DNA from 3 places in the Pelagibaculum spongiae genome. Region 2 is predicted to be linked to each of the others. Evidence: predicted binding sites of a transcription regulator. Region 2 holds the regulator's gene; each other region holds the start of a gene.

Region 1 (5,821 bases), on a different contig from region 2:
GCTTCAATATTCAGAGATCCAAATACCATTATTTAAAAAAATAATTTGCCATCGACATTTCTTTTTTGATTTGTCTTAAGCAGATTCAGTTGAGATAGGCTTGCTTTAAGCATAAAAATCCAGACCATTATCAGCTGGTGCAATCTCTACTTCCTGCCAACCATCTTGATCTTGCAGGTCATCAGTAGACACTATTTGCTGACTCTCTGAACTCCCATCGCCACCCGAGTAAGCGTCGTTGTCAGTATTTTCGCCAGTATGCCCAGCTTGCCCTGAATCAACATTGACCTCTCCCAGGTTTAGCTGCTGACGGTCGAACAATTCTCTTAAACGGGGCAACGCTTGATCCAATACTTCCTTAGTTGCCATATGAGGTGCAGTGAAATGCAAACTGGCTTGATCACCATCCATTTCAACTCGAATTCTTAAAGGTCCTAATTCGGATGGATGTATCTCGATATCAGCTTGTTGCATATTGCGCGCCATCATCACCATAATTTTGTCATTTAATTGACTAGCAATGGCTTTTGGTTCGGCGTGCATTTGCAAAGGGCTACCTTCAACAGATGATTGACTAGAGAGCGCTTGAGATGACGCAGTCACTGATGAAGGTTGACTATAAAGCCCAGCTCCCTCTAGCGATAGATCCCCAGTTACTGCTGCAGAAGATGCTGATAATTTAATAGCGTCAGCGGCAGATTTCATTTGATCCAGTAATGGCTTTAGATCTAATGACTTTTCATTATTATCAGACTTCAGCTTTAGTTCTGAATCCAAACCAGACCATTCTTTTTTAGCCGAGCCATCTAAATTTAAGTCATCTAATTCAGCTGAAAAATCACCGTTCTTTGCTTTGGCAGAAAACCCCATACCACCAACATCACTGGTTGCTTCATTCTTTGTCTGCGTCAATAAATTGTCTTTTAAGCGACTTTGCTGCAAAACAGATAAAGCAACTGTTTGTTCAGACTTTGCAGCTTCACCATATAATATCTGTTTATTTTCTGACTTACTGATGTCACGAGACTGCCGAAGTAGATTTAATAGCGGATTTATTTCATCCATCCCATCAAGCGCCATATCCTCTGACGATTCAACTGTCTCAGTGGATTCTTCAGCTTCTAATATTTTTAGTAAATCATGCGCTTCATTTTCTGCTGATCCGGACAATACCTCGATTGTGTCGTTGTTACCTGAAGCTGTATCCGCAAACTCAGCGTCATTCACCCCTGCTGTCGTTGTAGAAGCTTCTTTTGCAGTATTCTGAAATATATCGGAAAATCGCCCACTGCTTTCAGTAGCATTGGTCGTATTTTTAATTTCTGGGCTTGTTTCAGCAGCCGCAACTGCCGTGACAGAATTAAGCACCCTTGCCTCACTTTTGCTGACCAGCAATAAAAGTCAATTGAACCGTATTATGTGGGTTACAGAGCAAGGAGTGTGCCAAGATAATAATGACAATTTTACGGCACTATTTTCGGTACTATTTGCGGTACTAAAGGGCTGACTTTTGTTAAAAAGTCATATTTCAGACACAAAAAAGACAGCCCTTTAGCTGCCTTTTTTAAATTCGATGTTTTTTCATTTTTTAAAACTTTACAAGAAAACTTCCATTAACTGGCAAACTGTTGATCGCTCTTTACCAATCATATCCAGAATCATTTCAATTGAATCCATTTCACCGGCCTTAACTTGAACTTCTAGCTGCTGACAAAATTCACTCAATGAGACTGCACCTACATTACTGCTACTGCCTTTTAAACTATGCACATCTCTCGACAAGGCAACCATATCACCTGCAACCCAATGATCTCGCATAGATTCAAATCTGTGCAAAGAGTCAGAAACAAAAGTGCTAATTAACAGAGAAAAATCCTTTCCCATTATATCCTGCAATTCATCCAGAACCTCATTGTCCAGATGCTGCATTTCACTTTGCCCTATCATGTGCATCCCCGCAGGTGAACATATCCCTATGATATAAAGTGAATTATGGCAGCAGATTACAGTCTGGCCAGATAAAATCGTAATTTAGCGCACATCTTTTTACCAAATACGCCGAAAAACAGACAACTACTCACTTTCTGCAAATGAACGGAAGCGCCGCATTGCAAAATCATCAGCTTCTCTTTGCTGTTTTTTCACTTCAATTTTCACAACGGTATCCCGACGTCTCTGGCGTAATAAGTTAAGGCTTTCATAATCCTTACGCTTATCTTGTAAATCACCCACACACTGATTAACTCGCAAATCACTGGCTTGATAATGATCCGACTGTTGTGACACTGCGGTATGTAGCTGGTTAAGAAATTGGCGGTAAGCGATCAGCTTTTGTGGGTTCATGCCACAGCCTGCACGAAAATTGAAGCTCTCACGGTATTCGTCAGCGAAGCCTTCTAATTGATTCAGTTTGGCTTGCTCACTCGCCATTACGGTTCGTGCATCACCCAATTGCCGCTGCGCCTGTGTTTTACGATCTTCTGCCAGATCGATTAAGGTTTCTAAACCATCGCTCATAAAATAACTCCTTTTCTGGTCGTATAGCATTGCCCTAGCTTATGCTCGACCCATCAAAATTAACTGGCTGAATTCATTAACTGCTGAAGCTGTGAGCTACTCTGTTCAAAATTGGATGAATGTCTAAAATCTTGCTGCAAGAACTCTTTAATTTTCGGCATTAATGCAATAGCTTGATCGACTTGTGAATCACTGCCCTGTTTATAAGCACCGACACTGATCAGGTCACGGCTCTGACTCCAGGCACTGAACATGCTTTTTAACTGCAAAGCCAACTGCTGCTGCTCCGGTGTAACCACTTGGTTCATTACCCGACTAACCGAGGCTTCAATATCAATTGCCGGATAATGACCCGACTCAGCTAAATGCCGCGATAGCACCATATGACCGTCTAAAATACCCCGCGCCGAATCGGCAATTGGATCTTGTTGGTCATCGCCTTCAGTGAGTACGGTATAAATCGCAGTAATCGATCCACCACCAGGCAACCCGTTACCGGCTCTTTCTACCAACGCCGGTAATTTGGCAAATACTGAAGGCGGATAACCGCGAGTAGCAGGCGGTTCACCAATCGCTAAAGCTAACTCGCGCTGTGCCTGAGCAAATCGGGTTAAAGAATCCATTAGCAACAACACATTCAGGCCTTGATCACGGAAATATTCGGCAATTGCGGTCGCGGTCATGGCGCCTTGTAAACGCATTAAAGGGGATTCATCGGCCGGAGCAGCAACCACTACAGAGCGGCGCAAACCTTCAGGCCCTAAAATATGGTCAATAAATTCTTTAACTTCTCGGCCACGTTCTCCGATCAGCCCAACCACAATCACATCGGCTTCGGTATGGCGAGTCATCATTCCAAGCAAAACACTTTTACCAACGCCAGTACCGGCAAAAAGCCCCATCCGCTGGCCTCGCCCGACCGTTAACAAAGCATTAATTGCCCGAATTCCGACATCGAGTGGTTTTTCAATTGGTGCCCGGCCTAATGGATTAATCGGCTTACCGGTTAGCGAAGCTTTTTGGGCGCCGATTAATGGACCTTTTCCATCTAGCGGTTTACCTGCGCCATCTAATACTCGGCCTAACAACATATCGCCCACCGGAACCGATGCAGTTTCTCCAGTAGGAATAATTTTTGCGCCGGGTGTTAAACCTTCAATTGGTCCAATTGGCATTAAAAATAATTTATTGGTATCAAAACCAACTACTTCAGCCATCGATGATTCGCCCGAGGCAGACTCGACCTTGCAACGACTACCCACCGGGCTAACGCAACCTTGTGCTTCCAGAGTCAAACCAACCATGCGAGTTAATTTCCCACTCACTTGCAAGCCACTTTTACTCGACTCAATATCTTGACGGCGAGCCTGTAACTTTTTAATTAAATCTTGCATTAAAGCGCTCCAGAAGAATCAAGCAAGCTGGCGGCGATAGCGCTATAACGCTGCTCTAAAGTGGCATCGACTTCAGATACATTTCGAGATACACGACAGCCGCCGCGAGTAATCTCCGGATCCATTTCCAAAACCCAATTGGCGGCTTCTGCCGGCGCTAATTGCTGAATTAATTCGACGTCCTGGGGATGTAAATAAATAGTGACCGGCTGTTCATCTGACTGAGCATTTTTTGCTTGGTTTAGCAGCTTTAATGATTCATGAATTACGGCCAAAATTTGTTCCGGCGCAATTTTTAATTGTTGGCCAATTACCTGGCGAGAAATACAGTCAACCATTTGCAAAATTTCTTGCTGCAATTGATCAAGCTGCGAATTTGAATTAGTAGCATCTGACCCTGACAACCAGCCTTGTTTCAAGCTACTTATCAGCTGAGAAAATTCGACTCGCTGCTGTTGCAACAATTGCTGCTGCTCTGCTTGAGCTTGCTCTAAACCTTGCATTCGCCCCTGTTCAATACCTTGAGCTAAACCTTGCCCCATGCCTTGCTGAAAGCCTTTTTCAAAAGCAACTTCCTTACCTTTAATAAGCCCTTCTTTAAAGCCTGTTTTACTGGCGTTTTGACGCACGTCTTTTATCTGCTGGCGGATTTTTGATTGCTGCAACTGTTTTTTTTGTTGCACAGATTTTTGTTGTATCTGATTAACCGCCGGTTTGAGACCCAACTCAGAACGCGCCTGAACCAGCTGTTCTTTCTGCTGATCTTTCCAATTCTCCACTACCGGGCCATTAACTGAGGGCAAATCCCAACTGGTTAATTCAGTGACATCTTCAGCAGCGATAACACCTGAGGTTTGCTCTTTGTTGCTGATCAGCATCAGAGCATCTCCTCGCCTTTACCAGCGAGTGTAATTTCACCAGAATCTGCCATACGTTTAGCAATCGAAATAATTTCTTTTTGCGCACCTTCAACTTCAGACAGTTTAACAGGCCCTTTGTTATCCAGATCTTCACGCAAGAATTCAGCCGCACGTTTACCCATATTGCCGAAGATTTTCTCGCGAATGGTTTCATCTGCACCCTTCAAGGCCAGCACCAGCGTTTCAGATTCAACTTCACGCAACAGTGCTTGAATACCGCGGCTATCAATGTCGCCAATGTTGTCAAAGACAAACATCAAATCTTCAATCTGAACGCCAAGCTCTTCATCAATTTCACGGATCGCATCCATTAATGGCGCTTCCATACTTGAATCGAGGAAGTTCAGCATATCCGCCACAGTTTTGACGCCACCCATGCCAGAAGTTTGTCCACCAGCGCTGCCATTGACGAAATGCTTTTCCATAATGTCGTTCAATTCTTGCAGTGCAATTGGCTGAATGGTGTCTAATGAAGCCACTCGCCGCACAATATCCAACTGGACTTTTTCACCGAAGAACGACAACACTTCTGCTGCTTGGTCTGGCTCTAAATAAGCCACCATAATTGCCTGAATCTGCGGGTGCTCGTAACGGATAATATCTGCTACCTGGCGGGCATCCATCCACTTCAAGGTATCTAGTCCCTTAGTGTTGGCACCAATCAGAATTCGATCCATCACTGAGCCGGCTTTTTCTTCACCCAGCGCCTGAGTCAGCATTTTCTTAATGTATTCATCCGAGCCCATACCGAGGCTGGTTTGGCCTTCAACATTGGCCATGAATGCATCTAAAACACCCGAAATCGCTTCGCGCTTTACATCTTTCAAACTGGCCATCGCGATACCAATTTGTTGTACTTCTTTGGGCTCAAACTGCTTCATTACTTCAGCAGCGCCTTCTTCACCAATCGTCATCAGCAATAGCGCAACGCGATCTACGCCAGCCATGCCTTTAATTGCATCAAGCCCTGTAGCATCACTCGTTGCCAGT
Region 2 (5,821 bases):
GATGACTCTACTCAGCCAACCAGCCGCCGCCCTTAACAGCGATTTTGATCAACCGATACAGATTCAGGCCGATAGTTCTTTATTAAATCAGGGCCAGGGAATCGATATTTATAGTGGCCGTGTTGAATTAAGCCAGGGCTCTCTATCCCTGACTGCTGATGAGTTACGCATTCACAAAAACAGCAACGGTAACCTCGATCGCATTGTTGCGATTGGCGAGCCTGTTTACCTACAGCAACTCAACGAACAGCAAGAAACCATTACCGCAACAGCAGCAAAGATTGTTTTCCAGTCTGTCAAAGGTGTGATTGAGCTTTCTGAAGACGCGCAACTGATTCATCCGGGTAATGCGATAGTGAACGCACAGCAAATCACTTACGACAGCCGAACTCATCAGGTTCGCTCCAGTGGCGGCAAAGATCCAGGCGAACGCGCCACCATTATTTTGCAGCCCCAGAGCTCACAACTGAATTTGGTGCCTAACAACAATAGCGATACATCAACTACCTCTGAGCCAAACAACGCCGAATCTTTAAATCAAAATGAGAGCAGCAATGCAGGTTCTTAAGGCGCAAAACCTGGCCAAAAAATACGGCCCTCGCCAGGTGGTTGCCGATGTCACTATTGAAGTAAAACCAGGCCAAATTGTCGGTTTACTCGGCCCCAATGGCGCTGGAAAAACCACCTGTTTTTATATGATTGTTGGCTTAGTACCTTGCGATAGCGGCAAGGTTATTCTGGGTGATGAAGATCTGACTGGCATGCCGATGCACCATCGCGCGCGCCGTGGTATTGGTTACCTACCCCAGGAAGCATCGATATTTCGCAAGTTGTCGGTCGAACAAAATATTAAAGCGATTCTCCAACTAAGAAATTTAACTGCCGCTGAAGAACGTAAAGAACTCGAACATTTACTGGAAGACTTCCAGCTGACTCATATTCGACATTCTGCTGGCATGGCATTATCTGGCGGAGAAAGGCGTCGGGTTGAGATCGCCCGTGCATTAGCGGCAGCACCTCAATTTATTTTGCTTGATGAGCCCTTTGCTGGTGTCGATCCTATTTCGGTCAATGACATTCGAAAGATCATTCAACAATTACGCGACCGCGGCCTTGGGGTATTAATTACCGACCACGGTGTTCGTGAAACCTTGTCGGTATGTGAACATACTTATATCGTTAGCAACGGCCATGTAATTGCCGAAGGTGATGCAGAAACGCTAATGCAAAACCCTCAAGTTCGACAAGTCTATCTCGGTGATGATTTCAGTCTTTAATAGCTGCGATCTAACCATGATCATCGATACCGTCGGGGCAGCATCCAACCAGTAGATTATTGATCATCTGATAATCGTTGTTTTTTGCTGCATCAACTGTGTATTCCGCTAAAAGCAACCCCATTTCTTACTATATGCAATTTTCATGACACAGTGCTTTGAAAACCTTATATTTCAATGCCTGAATCATAAAAATGACTAACGTGCAAGCTTGCTGAAACGCACCGAAAAAGGTAACTTTCAGTCATTGCAGTTTATGCGGGATCAGCATGAAACCTATGCTACAACTTCGCGTCGGCCAAAGCCTCAATATGACGCCCCAGCTGCAGCAGGCGATTCGCCTTCTTCAGTTATCTTCACTCGACCTACAAAGTGAAATTCAGCAGAATCTCGACAGCAACCCAATGTTGGAGCTGACCGAAAATGATGCTGAACCATCGGTCAATGCTGAAGCAGACGCTGCCGAAACCGCGCAAAAAAATGAATCTGAGAGCGCCATTGATAACTCGGTTGATTTGAGCGCTGCCACAGAAATTCAACCAGATTTGCCGGTCGACACCCAATGGGATGATATCTACCAAAGCTCATCACCTTCTAGCTCTGGCCTTTCTCGCTCTTCCGCCCAAGACAATAGCGACTTTGAAAGCAATGCCGCTGCCGATGAAGATCTACAAAAACATTTGTCATGGCAAAGTTCGGTCGCCCATTTCAATCCTAAAGATGAATTGATTGCCGAAGCAATCATTGAGTCAATTGATGAGCAAGGTTATCTGCAGACCAGCTGCCAAGAGATTCTCGATACGGTCAATCAACAATTGAAAGAGCTGCTCCCTGCAGATGAATTAGAATTGCTGAACTTGGATGAGATTGAAGTGATTCGCCATCGTATCCAACAATTTGATCCGATTGGCTGTGCTTCTATCGATTTGCGCGATTGCTTGATGGTCCAGTTAAAACGGCTCGATTCAACTATCCCTTCACGCGCCGATGCGATCAATATTGTTGACCGCTACATGAAATTACTCGGCAGCCGGGATTATCGTCAATTAATGCGGCTAGCTCGTATCAAAGAGCCACAACTCAAACTGGCGTTGGAATTAATTCAAGGGTTAGACCCAAGACCGGGTGGCAATATCGCGACGAATAACACCAGCTATGTGGTGCCTGATGTTTTTGTCAGCAAGTGCAATAACCGCTGGATGGTAGAATTAAATCCGGATACGGCACCAAAAATTCGAATCAACGATGGCTATGCCTCTTTGATTCGTCGCGCCGATAACAGCCGCGACAATTCATTTTTAAAAGATAATTTACAAGAAGCCCGCTGGTTCTTAAAAAGCCTTGAAAGCCGCAATGAGACACTACTCAAAGTGGCTACCGACATTGTTCAACACCAACAAGGTTTTCTAGAATATGGCGATGAAGCAATGAAACCATTAGTGTTGCACGACATCGCAGAATCGGTAGGAATGCATGAATCAACCATCTCTCGAGTCACTACTCAAAAATTTATGCATACCCCTCGCGGGATTTACGAACTAAAATATTTCTTCTCAAGCCATGTTAATACCACCAGTGGTGGCGAGTGCTCTTCTACTGCGATTCGTGCCTTGATTAAAAAGCTGGTTGCTGCAGAAGATGCCAAAAAACCACTGAGCGATAACAAAATTGCCGAGCTATTAAAAGAACAAGGTATCAAAGTTGCCCGACGCACTATCGCTAAATATCGGGAATCTTTATCGATACCACCCTCCAATGAAAGAAAACAATTAATCTGAACAGGAGCAGAAGCTATGCAACTGAACATCACAGGGCACCATTTGGAAGTTACTCCCGCGTTGCGCGAACACATTGAGGAAAAACTTGATAGAATCCGCCGCCACGGATCCAAGATCAGTAACACACATGTTGTCTTGAACGTTGAAAAAGGTCGCCATACGGCTGAAATTCAAATGAACGTAGAAGGCGCTCAACTAGTTGCCAACTGCGAATCAGATGACATGTACCGTGCGATAGATTCGATGACCGATAAGCTTGATCGTCAGATAATCAAGCATAAGGAAAAACACTTACAACATAATCATGGGCAGGGGCATTAAGGCCTCTGACACTGGAAGCAATGCAGTTAATTGATATTCTGACGCCTCAGCGTACTCGTTGTGGCGTAACAGGGGTTAGCAAGAAGCGAGTACTTCACTTAGTGAGTGAAGTACTCGCCGAAACACGCCCTGAAATTGATGCTTTAAATGTTTTTGATCATCTAACCAAACGTGAAAAACTTTCTAGTACTGGGTTAGGAAATGGCGTTGCTATTCCCCACGGCCGTTGTGATTGTATTGAAGACATTTTGGCTGTGCTGATCAAAACCGATGATCCAATCGATTTTGACAGTCCAGACAGAAAACCGGTTGATCTAATATTTGCTTTGCTAGTGCCAACACAAGCCTGTGATGAACATTTGCAAGCCTTATCAGCATTAGCCCAGTTACTTGATAGCGAACAAACCCGACAAAAACTGCGTGCCGCCAGTGATTCAAAAGAACTCTATCGGCTGGTATGCGAACTGGACCAACCGAGAGCGAGTGCATGAGTCAATTGCTGATAGTCAGTGGCAGATCTGGATCCGGCAAAAGTATTGCTTTATCGATCCTTGAAGATCTCGATTATTACTGTGTCGATAATCTTCCTCTGGCACTGGTTCCTCAGCTGACTCAACTCATTGAACAGCAGCATAGCTATTCAAAAATTGCCCTTGGTATCGATAGCCGAAATCTGGCTGAAGATTTTTCTTGCTACCAACAATTGCTGGAGAATTTACAAAGCCAAGGTACCGAATGCAGCACTTTGTTCTTGGACGCAGAAGACGCCGTTTTACTAAAACGCTTTAGTGAAACCCGTCGTAAGCATCCAATGTCGAGCGAACAAATATCTCTAACCGAAGCAATCAATCTGGAGCGACCGCGGTTAGAGCCTATTGCCGCCAGCGCCAGTTTTCGTATTGATACCAGCCACCAAAGCATCCATCAGCTGCGCAGTGAAATTAAAAAAAGATTAGCTGATACGGGTGGTGAAACTATGGTGCAATTCTTATCTTTTGGATTTAAAAAAGGCTTGCCTAGCGATGCCGATTTTGTATTCGATATGCGCAGCCTGCCAAACCCACATTGGGTACCAGAATTGCGGCCACTCACCGGACTAGATGAACCGGTAGCTAATTACTTATCCAGTCAGCCAGAGGTTCAGCAGATGCTGAATGACCTGCGCAATGTACTTAAAAACTGGATCCCATCGACCGTTGCTAGCAACCGCAGCTATTTAACCATTGCTATAGGTTGTACTGGCGGACAGCATCGTTCGGTGTTTATCGCCCAAACACTCGGCAAGGAATTCGCCGACTTGCAACATTGCAAGGTCATGATTCGACACAGGGAACAAAATCCATGAACAGCCTAACCAGCAGCATATCTGTGGCACTTTGTAATCGTAAAGGTCTCCACACTCGAGCAGCCGGCAAACTAGTGGCCGTTGCCAGTCAGTATGATTCATCACTCAAAGTAAACTTTAACGGCCGCTCCGCCGATGGCCATAGCATCATCAACCTGCTCACTCTCGGCGCGCCGGTAAACTCAGTATTAGAGTTGGTTGCTTGCGGTGATGACGCTGAACCTCTGCTAAAAGCAATTCATCAGTTAATTGCCTCTGGCTTTGACGAGCAGGAAGAAACCTCTTAAAGCAGCATCCAGAGCTTTCGAATCCTCAACGGATGCTCTATCATTACGCCGCGCGAGCTTGACGCAGTAAACCGCATTATAAGTCAGCGTTTCGGGGCTTTGCCAAGGTATTAAATACACCCATTGGCATGACCAACCTGGATCAATATCCAGGATCCCCGATCATCTTGCCCTAGTCACAAATCGGCCTTACCAGAGCCAGCATCCGGGGGATTAACTGTGCCGGAAAGCATCGAAAAGCAGGATCTACAGCTTCAACTTCAGGCAGTACATGAAGCCCTGGATTCGGGCGCGGCTAACCATGCCCGTCAGTTGCTCGCTGGTCTGGACAGTAGCGAAGTTGCCCACCTACTGGAATCTATGCCAGGCAAACCCCGCAAAGTTTTATGGGAATTGCTCAGCGAAGACTTCCAGGGTGATGTACTGCAATACCTGGGCGATGAAGTTCGACAAAGCTTCCTCAGCCGAATGCAGCCAGATGAAGTCGCTGCGGTTATCGAAGGCCTGGAAACTGATGACATTGCAGACATCCTGCAAGAATTACCGGATCAGGTTTTCCAACAAGTTTTGCTGTCAATGGACGAGCAAAATCGCCAGCGACTGCAAACGGTATTGTCTTTCCCGGAAGATACTGCCGGTGGTTTGATGAACACCGACACCATCACAGTACGTCCAGATGTAACATTGGAAGTAGTACTGCGGTATTTGCGTCTGCGCGGTGAACTACCCGAAGCCACCGATAGTTTATTTGTGGTTGATAGCAGCGATCGTTTTGTAGGTGTTTTGCCTTTAGCGAATGTATTAACTCGCCAC
Region 3 (5,821 bases), 660 kb from region 2:
GTCCGCTTATCTGGCGGGTTCGGTAATGCAGGGCCAGTGGTTCAGGATGTTGTACAAGTGCCACTAATGATGAAATTGCCAGAGAGCATAAGATCTAAAGCTGAAATTATTGATAAGCAGATAGAGCATGTTGACTTGTTGCCTACGATTTTAGACTTGCTTGGCTGGGCCCAGCACCCAGGCTTTCAAGGGGATTCTATATTTTCTCGTGATGAAAATAAGCCGCTATTTCAATTGGCACAAGCACCTGCGGCGCATCAATACTCTGTTATTTATAAAAACTGGAAACTGGTCTACGACAAAAACATTGATGATTATTTTTTTGAAATTTTAAAAGGTTCTATAGAGCCAACTCCGGCTCAGCGAAAGGTAATGGTTGATTACCTTCTAGGGTGGATCGTTGCGCAACTGGATTATTATGAAAATCCAGAGTTGCAAGCAAAATTCTATCCACCAAGAATTAGCCTTAAAAAGCATTAGGTTATTTTCTAACAACACCTGCCAACCATAAATTATTTAATGCTAACAACATCTGCCAGCCATAAATTATTTGATTCTTTCAATAGTTAATTGATTTGGTTGGTAGTGTTTCAACAAAGCTCAGCTCAAAGCTGAGCTTTGTTTGTCTACTCAAAAAATTCTGTATTTCACCACTCAGTCCCAACCCGCTCGGGCCACTGGGTATAAGCAGTCACTTGCGTTTCTACCGCAGCACTGGCAGACGGCTGAATCAACATCTACCAGCCACTAATTACTCAATTCTTTCAATAGTCAATTAATCTGGCTGATGATGTTCAACAAAACCCGGCCAACTCGCCGGGTTTTGTTTGTCTGCTAAAAGCCCTTCAGCATTTCACCACTCAATCCCAACCCGCTCTGGCCATCGAGTATAAGCAATCACTTGTTTCTCAATAGTTTCATTAGCAAACGGCTGAAACCTAACCTGCTGTAATAAAGTATCACCCGACTGATACAACACCCGAAAATTCATTTCTACTGTAAAAAAATCAATTAAGTTGTCAGCTTCAAAATCAAGCAAAGTAATATAGTTTTTTTCATAAATCACCGCCTTGCCAAAGTTATCATCAAAACCTAATTGATAATCGCCTTTGCTCACTTCAGTTAAAAAATCGCCTTGTCCAGAATTGATTATTTGGTATTGCCCAGCCGCTAAATCACCCTTAATTAATTTGACACCCTGTTGGCTAAAATAAAATTCAGCCAAGTGAAAGCTACCAGCAAACAATCCGCTTAATAATAATATTGTTTTTAACCAGCGTTTATTAGATAAACTGTAGTGTTTAAAAAAAGTGCGTTGTTTAGATAAATGAAGGCGATCAGATTTAATCAATAATGAGCCAGCCGATAAGACACCGGCCAAACGAGTGTTAAGCAACTTCATAATGCTTCTCTTTTTTTATTTTTATTTTATGTAGGTTGGCTAAGCCTGTCGGCACACCCAACATTGCGATCGCCATTAAATACTAAGGCTTTCACAACACCGCTATATAGGAGGGGACTACCCAACAAACGCAATCACATCTGCCGCGCACCTATTTACCCGGAAACTCCCCACTACCTCGCTACTCACCTACCAAGCGACCTTATCAATTCACCGCCAACCACTCAACCTTAAAAGAAAGCCACTGGCTTTTTGAAGTGCGACAAATCACACTTTTACTCACTATTAGCTGACCAATTACGCCACCCAAGGCGTTATCTAATATTAAAAACCTGACTTAAATCAAACATTTCAAGTGGGCGATACAACCAAAAATCACAAACACCACCACTCGTCGCATTCTGCTATTGATAACTATATAAAAAGATTGATCATCAGCTTTCGTTGGCACACCGGTTGCCATGCAATCAATTAATGAATTGCACAACAGTTGGCTTGTCATTTTTCTGATGGGCTTTCTATTAAATAACCGGAGAGAAAGATGAAAGCACAAATGCAAAAGGGTTTTACTCTGATCGAATTAATGATCGTAATCGCGATCATCGGTATTTTGGCGTCTGTGGCACTGCCTGCTTATCAGAATTACACTAACCGTTCAGCAGCAACTGAGGCGCTGTCAGCCTTTAGGCCTTTGCAGTTGTCTATTGCTGAATATGTTGCTGTAGAAGGTACTACACCAGATGCACTGGCTGATTTATCTCAATATGGCGGATATGCTGCAGCGGCGGACTATGCGCTAGGTATTGTTGAAAAAATCGAATTCGCTGAAGGTGGTGACCCTACTACTGGTGCAAACGCAGATCCATTGGCTAAATCTATATTGGCAACAATTACATTTGCGAATACTTCTGCAAATGACTCTGTGCCAGCAGCGTTGTCAGCTAAAACTATAATTTTGAAAGTTTCATCTTCTAACGGAAAAGTTGCATTTGGTTCGCCAAACTCTCTTTCTGGAACTCTTCCTGCAGAGATTACGCCTAAGTTTGGTAAAGGCTAAACCTGGATCTAAACCTGCGGGACTAAAACCTGCCGGGACTAAAACCTGCCACGGGATCAAAACCTGCCAGGCATAATCTGATTGATTCTGTCTTGGTTTGATCAGCAAGATTGATGGTTCTCAAAGCCCAATAGGTTCTGCCTGTTGGGCTTTGTTGTATCTGCTGTTTAAGAGTTTCTCCGTAGGTTGCATAGTCAAAACCTGCCAGCCATAAATTGATTGATTCTGTTTTGGTTTGATCAGCTAGATTGATGGTTCTCAAAGCCCAATAGGTTCTGCCTGTTGGGCTTTGTTGTATTTGGTGATCAAAGCTCTGCACTTGTTGCCAAACAATTAACTTCACAGTTGCAATGGTACGAACCAATCTGCGAGTCCGTTTTTTTACCTTCAAACACCGCACTTGCTTTAACCATTACCGTCCATGGCAACTGGGTGACTCACAAGGATGTGAGAAATGCAGAAAATGCAGGGACGCAATTTTCTGCCCCGGCATCACGGCTTTGGCATGACCTCTATGGATGGGGGAAATGCAGAGCAAATGTCTGGAACATTTGCTGCCTGCGTCGCCCTAATCCGTACATCCATGCACTTCCTGCTCGGGATGACCGCACCCAGCAATTAACTTCATAAGTGCTGCAATCCCAACAATTAACTCCGTAGTTGCGATGTACGAACCAACTTGCAAGCACGTACATTTAGCAACACCTCCAAGCTAACTTGTTATGCACCAAGCAGAGTGCTCGGTGCTTGCTACTGGGTGCGGTCATTCCCGCCAGGGATTGGCGGGGACCCAGTGCCATGGATGGTAAAAGCCGCGAGTACCAAACCTGTAGAAACCAAACAATAAACCCCTCGAACTTTTACCCCAACCCCACCAAAAACTGTCATGTGACAAACTTTGTCACCCATAAATGACATTTATGGTCACAAAGCGGCATTTAGTCACCTCCAGCCCGCTAACCCGGCCACTTTAACAACCTGAGTTAACTTCATGTTTGACAAGTGGTTAAAATCTGCTTGTATTCGGTTTCTGTTTATTGTTGAATAGCTGGCACACAAGTTGAATGGTATTAAATCAAGTTTGTTCGGTGGTGGGTTGTATGATTTTGCTGACCAGTGGTTTGGAAGGGTGTTTTTGCCGACCTTATAACAAAGGTCGTAACAAAAATCACCGCAAAAGCCACCAACAATCACTCAAACAGCATGCAACTTTACAAGCGAGAACAGGTACTAATTTGATCGTTTGCTTTGCGGTTATTGGAATGTGCAATCGGCAAAGCAAAATATCATTTAATTCAGCCTTGTGCTGAATTAAGCAGTTAAACCACGCCAATGTTATTGGCTAACAACAATAATAAAAGCGTAAAAAAACCAAAAATAAAAACTGGAGAATAACAATATGAAAGCATCTATCTCTAAGGGTTTTACCCTGATTGAATTAATGATCGTTATTGCGATTATCGGTATTTTGGCGGCAGTGGCTGTGCCGCAATATAAGACCTATACACAGAGAGCGACAGTTAATACTCAAGCTTTGAACGCTATTAGACCTGCACAGTTGGCGGTCGCTGAATACGCCTCAACTTTTGCTAAGTTACCGTTGCCTGCGGACCTAGTAAAATATGGTATTAGTGCAACAGCTACAGACAATAAACTGGGAAAAATAGCATCTGTTGCTTATGGTTATACTGCTGGAGACGCTAATGCAGTCATTACAACCACTTTCGATACAGCAGCCAACGGTGTACCATCAGATTTAGCTGGCTTGAAATTAGATGTTTTAGCTACTATCGGTACAGCTGGTGGCATATCTTTTTCAGTTGATGCTACAAAGCTTGGAACAAGTGGTTATGTTAGTTTAAAACTAGCGCCGAAAACTTTGTAAGCAAAAACAATATCTGCCAGCCATAAATAAACAATATCTGCCAGCCATAAATTATTTGATTCTTAGAATGGTTAATTGATCTGGTTGATGATGTTTTAACAACACAAAACCTGCCAGGCATAAATTAATTGATGAAACCCCGCTGCGAATTAATTCTTTTAATTTCACAGCGGGGTTTTTCTTTTATATGCATGATTAAAACCTGCCAGGCATAAATTGATTTATAAAGCCCTGCTGCGAATTAATTATTTTAATTTCACAGCAGGGTTTTTGTTTTATATGCTACCTAAACTTCAATAGCGTAGGTTTGCAGTGCTATGACAGGTCACCATTTTAATTCTGCTAAACCTCATTCTGATCAGACCTTTGATTTTGGTCGTCGTTATACCGAGAAAACAAAACCTGCCAGGCATAAATTGATTTATAAAGCTCCGCTGCGAATAAACAAAACCTGCCAGGCATAAATTGATTTATAAAGCCCCGCTGCGAATTAATTCTTTTAATTTCACAGCGGGTTTTTTGTTTTATATGCTACCTAAACTTCAATAGCGTAGGTATGCAGTGCTATGACAGGTCACCATTTTAATTCTGTTCAACCTCTTTCTGATAGCCCGTTTGATTTTGGCCGTCGTTATACCGACACGGTTGAAATTGCCAAGGTTGGGCCACGTCGTGTTGGAATGAATCCTCAGTTTTGCCATTGGTTCCACTGCGTGAGTAGGGTATGTCGCAAGGCGTGGCTGTGCGGTGTTGACCCAGATACCGGTGAAAGCTTTGAGCACCGCCGAGACTGGATTGTTAAGCGTTTGGCATTGCTGGCAGATGCTTTTTCTATTGAAATTGCCAGTTATGCCGTAATGAGTAACCATTACCATTTAGTGCTGTGCGTTAATTTAGAAAAAGCTAACAGCTGGAGTAGTGATGAGGTTTTGCGCCGTTGGTGCAAGGTGTACCAAGGCCCTGAAATGGTTCGCCGCTATTTAGAGGGTGACAATTTAATGCCGTTAGAATTGCAATATGTTGAAAGTTTTGTTGATGAATATCGCCAGCGGTTGGTCGATTTAAGTTGGTTTATGCGCAGCCTGAATGAACCACTAGCAAGAATGGCGAATAAAGAAGATAAATGCACTGGGCATTTTTGGGAAGGGCGCTTTAAAGCCCAGGCTTTGTTAGACGAACAAGCCATTTTAACTTGTATGGCTTATGTTGATTTAAACCCGCTGCGCGCAGGTATGGCGAAAACGCCAGAGCAGTCAGATTATACTTCAATCCAACAACGAATTCTTCGCAATACTAAGGTTGGGAAAAAACCAGCTGATGCCGATATTGAAGTAATATCAAATGAAACTTCCAAAGCTAACTTAGCTATTAAACCTAAATTAAAGCCATTTAAAAGCAAAGACCCGCTGCAAGAAAATATTCCTTTCTCTTATCAAGATTATTTAATACTAGTTGATCAAACTGCACGAATTATTCG

What was found. Region 2 encodes sigma-54, which starts transcription at its own class of promoters, with help from an activator protein. Its sites were predicted from a motif close to TGGCACNNNNNTTGCTNT; they were not measured.
Region 1: the regulator sigma-54 is predicted to act here: its motif matches at 1,429-1,446, upstream of DC094_RS15715 (flagellar hook-length control protein FliK).
Region 3: the regulator sigma-54 is predicted to act here: its motif matches at 1,848-1,865, upstream of DC094_RS22515 (pilin).

Annotation. Positions count from the first base shown of each region.
Region 1 is NZ_QDDL01000007.1:80,302-86,122, forward strand. Features, by position in the region: gene DC094_RS15715 (flagellar hook-length control protein FliK) at 106-1,368, opposite strand; gene DC094_RS15720 (Hpt domain-containing protein) at 1,597-1,947, opposite strand; gene fliJ (flagellar export protein FliJ) at 2,074-2,517, opposite strand; gene fliI (flagellar protein export ATPase FliI) at 2,577-3,911, opposite strand; gene DC094_RS15735 (FliH/SctL family protein) at 3,911-4,789, opposite strand; gene fliG (flagellar motor switch protein FliG) at 4,789-5,821, opposite strand, start outside.
Region 2 is NZ_QDDL01000001.1:577,655-583,475, forward strand. Features, by position in the region: gene lptA (lipopolysaccharide transport periplasmic protein LptA) at 1-568, shown strand, start outside; gene lptC (LPS export ABC transporter periplasmic protein LptC) at 1-36, shown strand, start outside; gene lptB (LPS export ABC transporter ATP-binding protein) at 555-1,277, shown strand; gene DC094_RS02555 (RNA polymerase factor sigma-54) at 1,547-3,055, shown strand; gene hpf (ribosome hibernation-promoting factor, HPF/YfiA family) at 3,071-3,376, shown strand; gene ptsN (PTS IIA-like nitrogen regulatory protein PtsN) at 3,397-3,867, shown strand; gene rapZ (RNase adapter RapZ) at 3,864-4,721, shown strand; gene DC094_RS02575 (HPr family phosphocarrier protein) at 4,745-5,008, shown strand; gene mgtE (magnesium transporter) at 5,228-5,821, shown strand, end outside.
Region 3 is NZ_QDDL01000001.1:1,238,322-1,244,142, reverse strand. Features, by position in the region: gene DC094_RS05405 (sulfatase-like hydrolase/transferase) at 1-480, shown strand, start outside; gene DC094_RS05400 (hypothetical protein) at 854-1,402, opposite strand; gene DC094_RS22515 (pilin) at 1,944-2,459, shown strand; gene DC094_RS21855 (hypothetical protein) at 2,742-3,089, shown strand; gene DC094_RS22745 (pilin) at 3,859-4,344, shown strand; gene DC094_RS05375 (transposase) at 4,911-5,821, shown strand, end outside.